Linked DNA regions of Thiosulfativibrio zosterae. Each later gene encodes a partner of the first gene's protein in a complex. Links are inferred from orthologs where the notes say so. Each region holds a gene or a part of one and is shown on either strand. Other genes may lie near its edges.

Region 1 (3,615 bases):
GAATTTTGATTCGCTGTAATCTTAAGTGCGGGAAATGAGTTTGATATTCTTTAAGCAATTCTGGCTCAAAAAATCGCAGTTGGGTGCTCCACAAATTATCATCTAGTTGGCAGATTAAAGTGTTTTCTTCAAATCCAACCCCAATTAAATGGGGTTTGAGCTTTTCAGATAGGCAAGATTGTCCAAGGCTGAGCAGTGCCTGAAAAAGCTCTGCTTGCTCCATAATGTGTGCTAATCCATGGCCAGATTGATTTAGGAGTGATTTCATGTTTAAGCCTGTGGTTGTATGCTAGAATATTTTCCATTTTTTACAGTGTTGCACATTTTAGCGCAAAGCACAAAAACTCAATATTTGGTGTTTGCTGATTGGTAAGATCAGTCGCTGTCCTTATTTTAGACGAAATATTTGGAACCTTGATACATGGCATTTAATCTTTTCAAAAAGCTATTTGGTAGTCGTAATGACCGTATATTAAAACAGTACGCAAAACGAGTTGCACAAATTAATGAGCTAGAAGCAAGCTATGAGATGCTGTCTGATGAAGCCCTAAAAGCCAAAACCCAAGAGTTTCAAGCCAGCTTGGCCAGTGGTGTTTCCTTAGATGAACTTTTAGTACCTGCTTTTGCAACGGTTCGTGAGGCGGGTAAGCGCGTGTTAGGTATGCGTCACTATGATGTGCAGTTGATTGGGGGGATGGCTCTGCATTTTGGCAATATTGCCGAAATGAGAACGGGTGAAGGTAAAACGCTGGTGGCAACTCTGGCAGCTTATTTAAATGCCTTACCCGGAAAAGGCGTGCATGTGATAACGGTGAACGACTATCTGGCCGCGCGTGATGGCGAATGGATGGGGCGTCTGTTTGAGTTTTTAGGGTTGAGCACGGGCATTATTGTTTCTGGCCAAAGTAGCCAAGAAAAGCAATTAGCTTATGCCATGGATATTACCTACGGCACCAACAATGAATTTGGTTTTGACTATCTGCGTGACAATATGGCGATTTATCCTGAAGAGCGCGTGATGCGTGGCCAGTATTTTGCCATAGTTGATGAAGTGGATTCTATTTTAATTGATGAAGCCAGAACCCCTTTAATTATCTCTGGACCAGCGGAAGACAAAGCCGATATTTATCGCCGTATTAATCCGTTGGTGCAGCATTTAGAACGCGGCGAAGAAGATAAAGAAACCAAAACTTCAACCGGTGACTACACGGTTGATGAAAAGCATAAACAGGTTTATTTAACCGATCAAGGTTATGAAAAATTTGAAACCCTATTGATTGAAGCTGGTTTGTTGAATGATGGCGAGTCCTTATATGACCTAGAACATATCAGCCTCATGAAGCACATTCTAGCGGCTTTAAGAGCCAATGTGCTTTATGAGAAAAACACGGCTTATATCGTGCAAGATGGTGAAGTGGTCATCATTGATGAGTTTACCGGCCGTAAAATGCAAGGTCGCCGTTGGGGAGATGGCTTGCACCAAGCGGTAGAAGCCAAAGAAGGCTTGACCATTCAGCCAGAAAGCCAAACCTATGCATCGATTACTTTCCAAAACTATTTCAGACAGTATGAAAAACTTTCAGGTATGACAGGGACTGCTGATACAGAAGCCGGCGAGTTTTTGTCGACTTACAGCTTAGAAGTTGTGGTTATTCCGCCTAACAAAATCCCTCAGCGTAATGATTTACCCGATTTGGTGTTTTTGGACATGGAAGGAAAATTTTCAGCCATTATTCGCGATATCAAAACCATTCATGAAACCAAACAACCCATCTTAGTGGGTACGGCTTCGATTGAAATGTCGGAAATGTTGTCGAGTTTATTAACCCAAGCAAAAATTCCACACAATGTTTTGAATGCAAAACAACATGAGAAAGAGGCTTATGTCATTGCCCAGGCAGGTCGTCCCGGTGCAATCACCATTGCCACTAACATGGCAGGTCGTGGAACCGATATCGTGCTCGGCGGTAACTTGGAGATGGAAATTGACTCACTCGAAGATCCAACGCCTGAGAAGATTGCCGAGTTAAAAGAACAATGGAAAGCTCGCCACGCGGAAGTTTTGTCATGTGGTGGTTTGATGGTAATAGGTTCTGAGCGCCATGAGTCGCGTCGTATCGATAACCAATTAAGAGGTCGTTCGGGGCGTCAAGGCGATGTGGGCACCACGCGTTTCTATTTGTCTTTGGATGATGATTTAATGCGCCGCTTTGCCTCTGAGAGCGTTAAAAACATGATGCGTAAATTGGGCATGCGTTCTGATGAGCCAATTGAGCATAAAATGGTTTCTAAGTCCATTGAACGCGCTCAAAAACAAGTCGAGCGTATGTATCAAGATGAGCGCGCCAATTTGTTGAAGTTTGATAATATTTCAAATGAACAACGCAAAGTCGTCTACTCTCAGCGTAATGAACTGATGGATACCGATGAAGTGGGGGAAACCATTGATTCGATTCGCAGTGCAGTATTAACCGATATTATGGGCAGATTTGTGCCACAAGGCAGTTTGGTTGAGCAATGGAATGTCGCTGGATTAACCCAAGCCCTAGAAGAAGAATTTAGCTTAACTTTAGATATTCAGGGTTGGTTGGATGCTGATAAATCCATGTACGAAGAGCAGTTGCGTGAAAAACTGATCGCCGAAGCCGATGCTCTTTATCAGGCTAAGATGGCTGGTGTGGATGTTAAAACTCGCCATCATTTTGAAAAAGAAGTGTTGTTGCGTACTATTGATCAGCAATGGCGTGCACACTTGATGGAAATGGATTATTTGCGTCGTTGGATTCATTTAAAAGGTTATGCACAGCAAGAACCTTTCCAGCAATATCGTCAGCAGTCCGCCAAAATGTTTGAGGATTTCTTACACGAGGTTATGTTTGAAACCATTCAATTGCTTTCAAGAGTGCAAATTCAGAGTCCTGAGGATGTTGAGGCTTATGAAGCTCGTCAAAATGCTGAACGCCCACAGCATCTAGAGGCAAGTCATCCGGCAGCGCAAGGCATTCAAGCAGCAATGACGGCAGAAGTTGAAGAAGTTGTGGAGTCATCGGTGACAGACACCGACTCAGAAACTTATCGTCGTGAACAGCCTAAGGTAGGACGTAACGATCCTTGCCCTTGCGGTTCAGGCAAAAAATATAAACAATGTTGTGGTAAATTAAGCTAAAACTTGGTTTACAATTTGATTTAACATTTCGTTCAAATCCACCCTAAGCCCTAGAAACTTATGGTGGATTTTTAGCATTTATCGTCCGCTCAGGAGGCTTTATCATGGTTCAGGCAGTTAACAATCATCCTATTTCTGGTGTTTATTTAGGCACTACACAAGCGGGCATCAAAAAACCAGGTAAAACCGATATCGTGGTCATGAAATTTGTTGAAGGCAGCTTAACAGCCGGTACTTTTACATTGAATCAATTCTGCGCGGCTCCGGTTACTTTGGCAAAACGCTATCTCAGTACGCATGCGCCGCGTGCGTTGTTAATTAACAGCGGTAATGCTAATGCGGGTACTGGCAAACAAGGTTTGTTAGATGCCGAAGCGACCTGTGCTTGGGTTGCTCAAGAGTTAGGCTGTGCCGTTGAAGAAGTGCTGCCATTTTCGACAGGGGTTATT
Region 2 (3,192 bases), 240 kb from region 1 along the record:
GGCTTTCAAGAATTTGCAACAAGTTAACACCAGTTGAACCCTTACGACGGTCAGCTTCTTTGTAATACAAACGGAATTTCTTTTCTAGTACACCGTAAATACGACGAACTTTTTGTTTTTCACGTAGCTGTAAACCATATTCGGTTACGCGCTTACGACCTGCCCCGTGCTGCCCAGGTAACTGATCAATCTTACACTTAGATTCGATGCTACGAACACCGCTTTTAAGAAATAGATCAGTACCTTCGCGACGAGATAGTTTACACTTTGGACCAATATATCTAGCCATGATTACCTCAGAATTTTATACGCGACGTTTTTTCGGTGGACGACAACCATTGTGTGGAATTGGCGTTACATCAGAAATCGATGTAATTTTAAAACCAACACTGTTAAGTCCTCTCACAGCTGAATCACGCCCTGGACCTGGTCCTTTGACCATGACATCCATATTTTTAACACCATATTCGGTAGCCAATTGACCTGCTTTTTCAGCAGCAACTTGAGCAGCAAATGGTGTACTTTTTCTTGAACCACGGAAACCACTTCCACCGGCAGTTGCCCAGCTTAGTGTGTTTCCAGTGCGATCAGTAATCGTAATAATGGTGTTGTTAAAAGTAGCATGAACATGCGCCACTGCATCAGTGACTACATGTCTATTCTTTTTCTTTACTGCAACACGCGAATTTGATTTTGCCATAACTTAATCTCGCAAATTAATGCTTATTATCTCTTGATTGGTTTTTTAGGACCCTTACGAGTACGAGCATTGGTTTTAGTTTTTTGTCCACGTACAGGAAGACTGCGACGGTGACGAATACCTCTGTAACAACCCATGTCCATCAAACGCTTGATGTTCATAGAAATGTCACGACGTAAATCACCTTCAATTTTATAGTTTGTGACTTCAGTACGAAGTGCTTCTAACTGATCTTCAGTTAGTTCGCGAACCTTAGTTACAGGGTTAATATTTGCAGCTGCACAAATCTTTTGTGCAGAAGTTTGACCAATACCAAAAATTGATCTTAAACCAATAACAATATGCTTGTTCGCTGGAATGTTTACGCCGGCAATACGAGCCATTTTGCGCTCCTTAACTATCCATCTTTCGAAAACGGGCAATTATACCCATAATCACAATAAATTACTAGAGATAATTCAAAAAGAATTATCTACCCTTTAGATTTGCTTTTTTCATCATCTTTTCGTATTGACCTGACTGCATATGCGTTTGAATTTGCGTCATGAAATCCATAACAACAATAACGATAATCAACAAGGAGGTTCCACCAAAATAGAAAGGAACATTCCAATACAAAATTAGAAACTCTGGTAACAAACACACCGCTGTAATATATACCGCACCCGCTAAAGTGAGGCGACCCATAATACTGTCAATCTTACGCGCAGTCTGTGGACCAGGACGCAAACCTTGAATCTGAGCACCAGATTTTTTTAAGTTATCTGCAATTTCATCAGGATTGAAAACAATCGCTGTATAAAAGAAGCAGAAGAATATAATTGCCATTGCATAAAATAATATATACAAAGGCTGACCAGGTGACATAGTTGTTGCTATATCTTTTAACCAACCTAAATTTTCAGCAGATCCAAACCAACCACCCAAAGTCGCAGGAAACAAAATAATACTTGATGCGAAGATAGGAGGAATAACGCCTGCCATATTTAATTTAAGTGGTAGATGACCTTCTTGACCACCATAGAACTTACGACCACGCATTTGCTGTGCGTAATGTATTGGAATTCTACGCTGACCTCTTTCTACAAATACAACAAAGGCGATTACTGCAAAAACCAAAGCTAATAAAATAAAAATGGTAATAGCATGTAAAGCACCTGAATTAACTTGTTCGAAAGTACCACCAAGAGCTGACGGTAATCCAGCAACAATACCAGCAAAAATAATTAAAGAAATACCGTTACCAATACCTCTTTCTGTAATTTGCTCACCTAACCACATTAAAAAGATTGTTCCACTGACCAGTGTTACAACTGCAATTAATTTGAACATAAATCCAGCTTGAACAACGACTGACATGCCATTTATGTTCTGCGATTCAAGCGCAATCGCCACACCTAATGCCTGAAAAGTTGCTAATACAACTGTTCCATAACGAGTATATTGGGTGATTTTACGACGACCTGCTTCACCATCTTTTTTAATCTGCTCTAAGGTTGGGGAAACCACCGTTAAAAGCTGCATAATGATAGATGCTGAAATATAGGGCATAATCCCTAAAGCCAGAATAGATAAACGTTGCAAGGCACCACCCGAAAACATGTTAAACATGTCAAGAATGGTACCTTTTTGTTGTTCAAACATTGCAGCCAGAGCAATTGGATCAATTAAAGGAACAGGAACATGAGTTCCTAATCTATAAATAATGAGAGCAGCAAGTACAAAAAATATTTTATTTTTTAACTCACCAGCTCCACTTGATACGCTTGCTTGACTCTTCATAAATTACTCGACTGAACCACCGGCTGCTAAAACAGCTGATTTAGCCGATTCTGTAATTCTCAAACCTGACAATTTTACTGCTTTTGTTAATTCGCCAGAATTGATTACCTTAACTTCTTTAATTGTGTCAGAAAAAAAATCTGCTGCTTTTAAAACGGCAACATCAATAATTTCAGCATCAATTTTAGACAAGGTATCTAAACGAATCTCTGCAACGCTTGCTGCTTTGCGTGACGTGAAACCAACTTTTGGTAGACGACGTTGTAAAGGCATTTGACCACCTTCAAAACCGATTCTTGGCATACCACCAGAACGAGACTTTTGTCCCTTGTGACCACGGCCACCCATCTTACCTAAGCCAGAACCTTGTCCACGACCTCTACGCTTATAGGCTTTTTTAGCGCCTTCAGCGGGTTGTAAAGTATTTAGTTGCATCTTATGCTTCCTCAACTTTTAACATATATGAAACTTTATTGATCATTCCACGATTTTCAGGAGTATCAATAACCGTTACAGTATGGTGCATTCTTCTAAGACCTAAACCCTTAACGCATGCTACATGCTTAGGAATACGACCAATAGAACTTTTAACCAAAGTAACACTTAATTTTTTTTGATCAGCCATCTTATTCACCTAAAATTTCAGCAACAGTTTTACCACGTTTTGCCGCGATTAGTTCTGGGCTGCTCATTCCAGTTAATGCATTTAC

What was found.
Region 2: the proteins of secA (region 1) and secY are in contact, whole or in part, in a crystal structure (PDB 3DIN), measured with the Thermotoga maritima proteins. The link is inferred for Thiosulfativibrio zosterae from one-to-one orthologs. Residues at the interface, in WP_004082002.1 of Thermotoga maritima: Glu261, Ala262, Arg263, Lys300, Ala301, Arg302, Thr303, Ile304, Ile305, Leu323, Tyr324, Asp325, Pro326, Val329, Ser330, Tyr333, Ile336, Lys340, Phe345, Val349, Glu363, Phe364, Tyr374, Ser375, Gly376, Gly377, Glu393, Ile395, Thr482, Ser483; in WP_004081795.1 of Thermotoga maritima: Glu108, Gly109, Glu110, Glu111, Ala236, Glu237, Arg238, Arg239, Ile240, Thr241, Ile242, Gln243, Tyr244, Ala245, Arg246, Arg247, Val248, Thr249, Gly250, Arg251, Arg252, Val253, Tyr254, Gly256, Ala257, Ser258, Thr259, Tyr260, Leu261, Pro262.

Annotation. Positions count from the first base shown.
Region 1 is NZ_AP021888.1:824,607-828,221, forward strand. What follows is about bases 77-3,366. They hold secA (preprotein translocase subunit SecA), read left to right. Parts: upstream 77-421; coding sequence 422-3,166; downstream 3,167-3,366. Other genes in these bases: THMIRH_RS03500 (DciA family protein), read right to left, coding at 77-268; argJ (bifunctional glutamate N-acetyltransferase/amino-acid acetyltransferase ArgJ), read left to right, coding at 3,271-3,366. Outside these bases: more of THMIRH_RS03500, read right to left, coding at 1-76; more of argJ, read left to right, coding at 3,367-3,615. UniProt on the Escherichia coli protein: Required for protein export, interacts with the SecYEG preprotein conducting channel.
Region 2 is NZ_AP021888.1:584,886-588,077, reverse strand. The notes cover bases 326-3,192. They hold secY (preprotein translocase subunit SecY), read right to left. Parts: upstream 2,483-3,192; coding sequence 1,169-2,482; downstream 326-1,168. Other genes in these bases: rpsE (30S ribosomal protein S5), read right to left, coding at 3,109-3,192; rpmD (50S ribosomal protein L30), read right to left, coding at 2,919-3,107; rplO (50S ribosomal protein L15), read right to left, coding at 2,486-2,917; rpsM (30S ribosomal protein S13), read right to left, coding at 727-1,083; rpsK (30S ribosomal protein S11), read right to left, coding at 326-700. Outside these bases: rpsD (30S ribosomal protein S4), read right to left, coding at 1-289; more of rpsK, read right to left, coding at 305-325. UniProt on the Escherichia coli protein: The central subunit of the protein translocation channel SecYEG. Consists of two halves formed by TMs 1-5 and 6-10.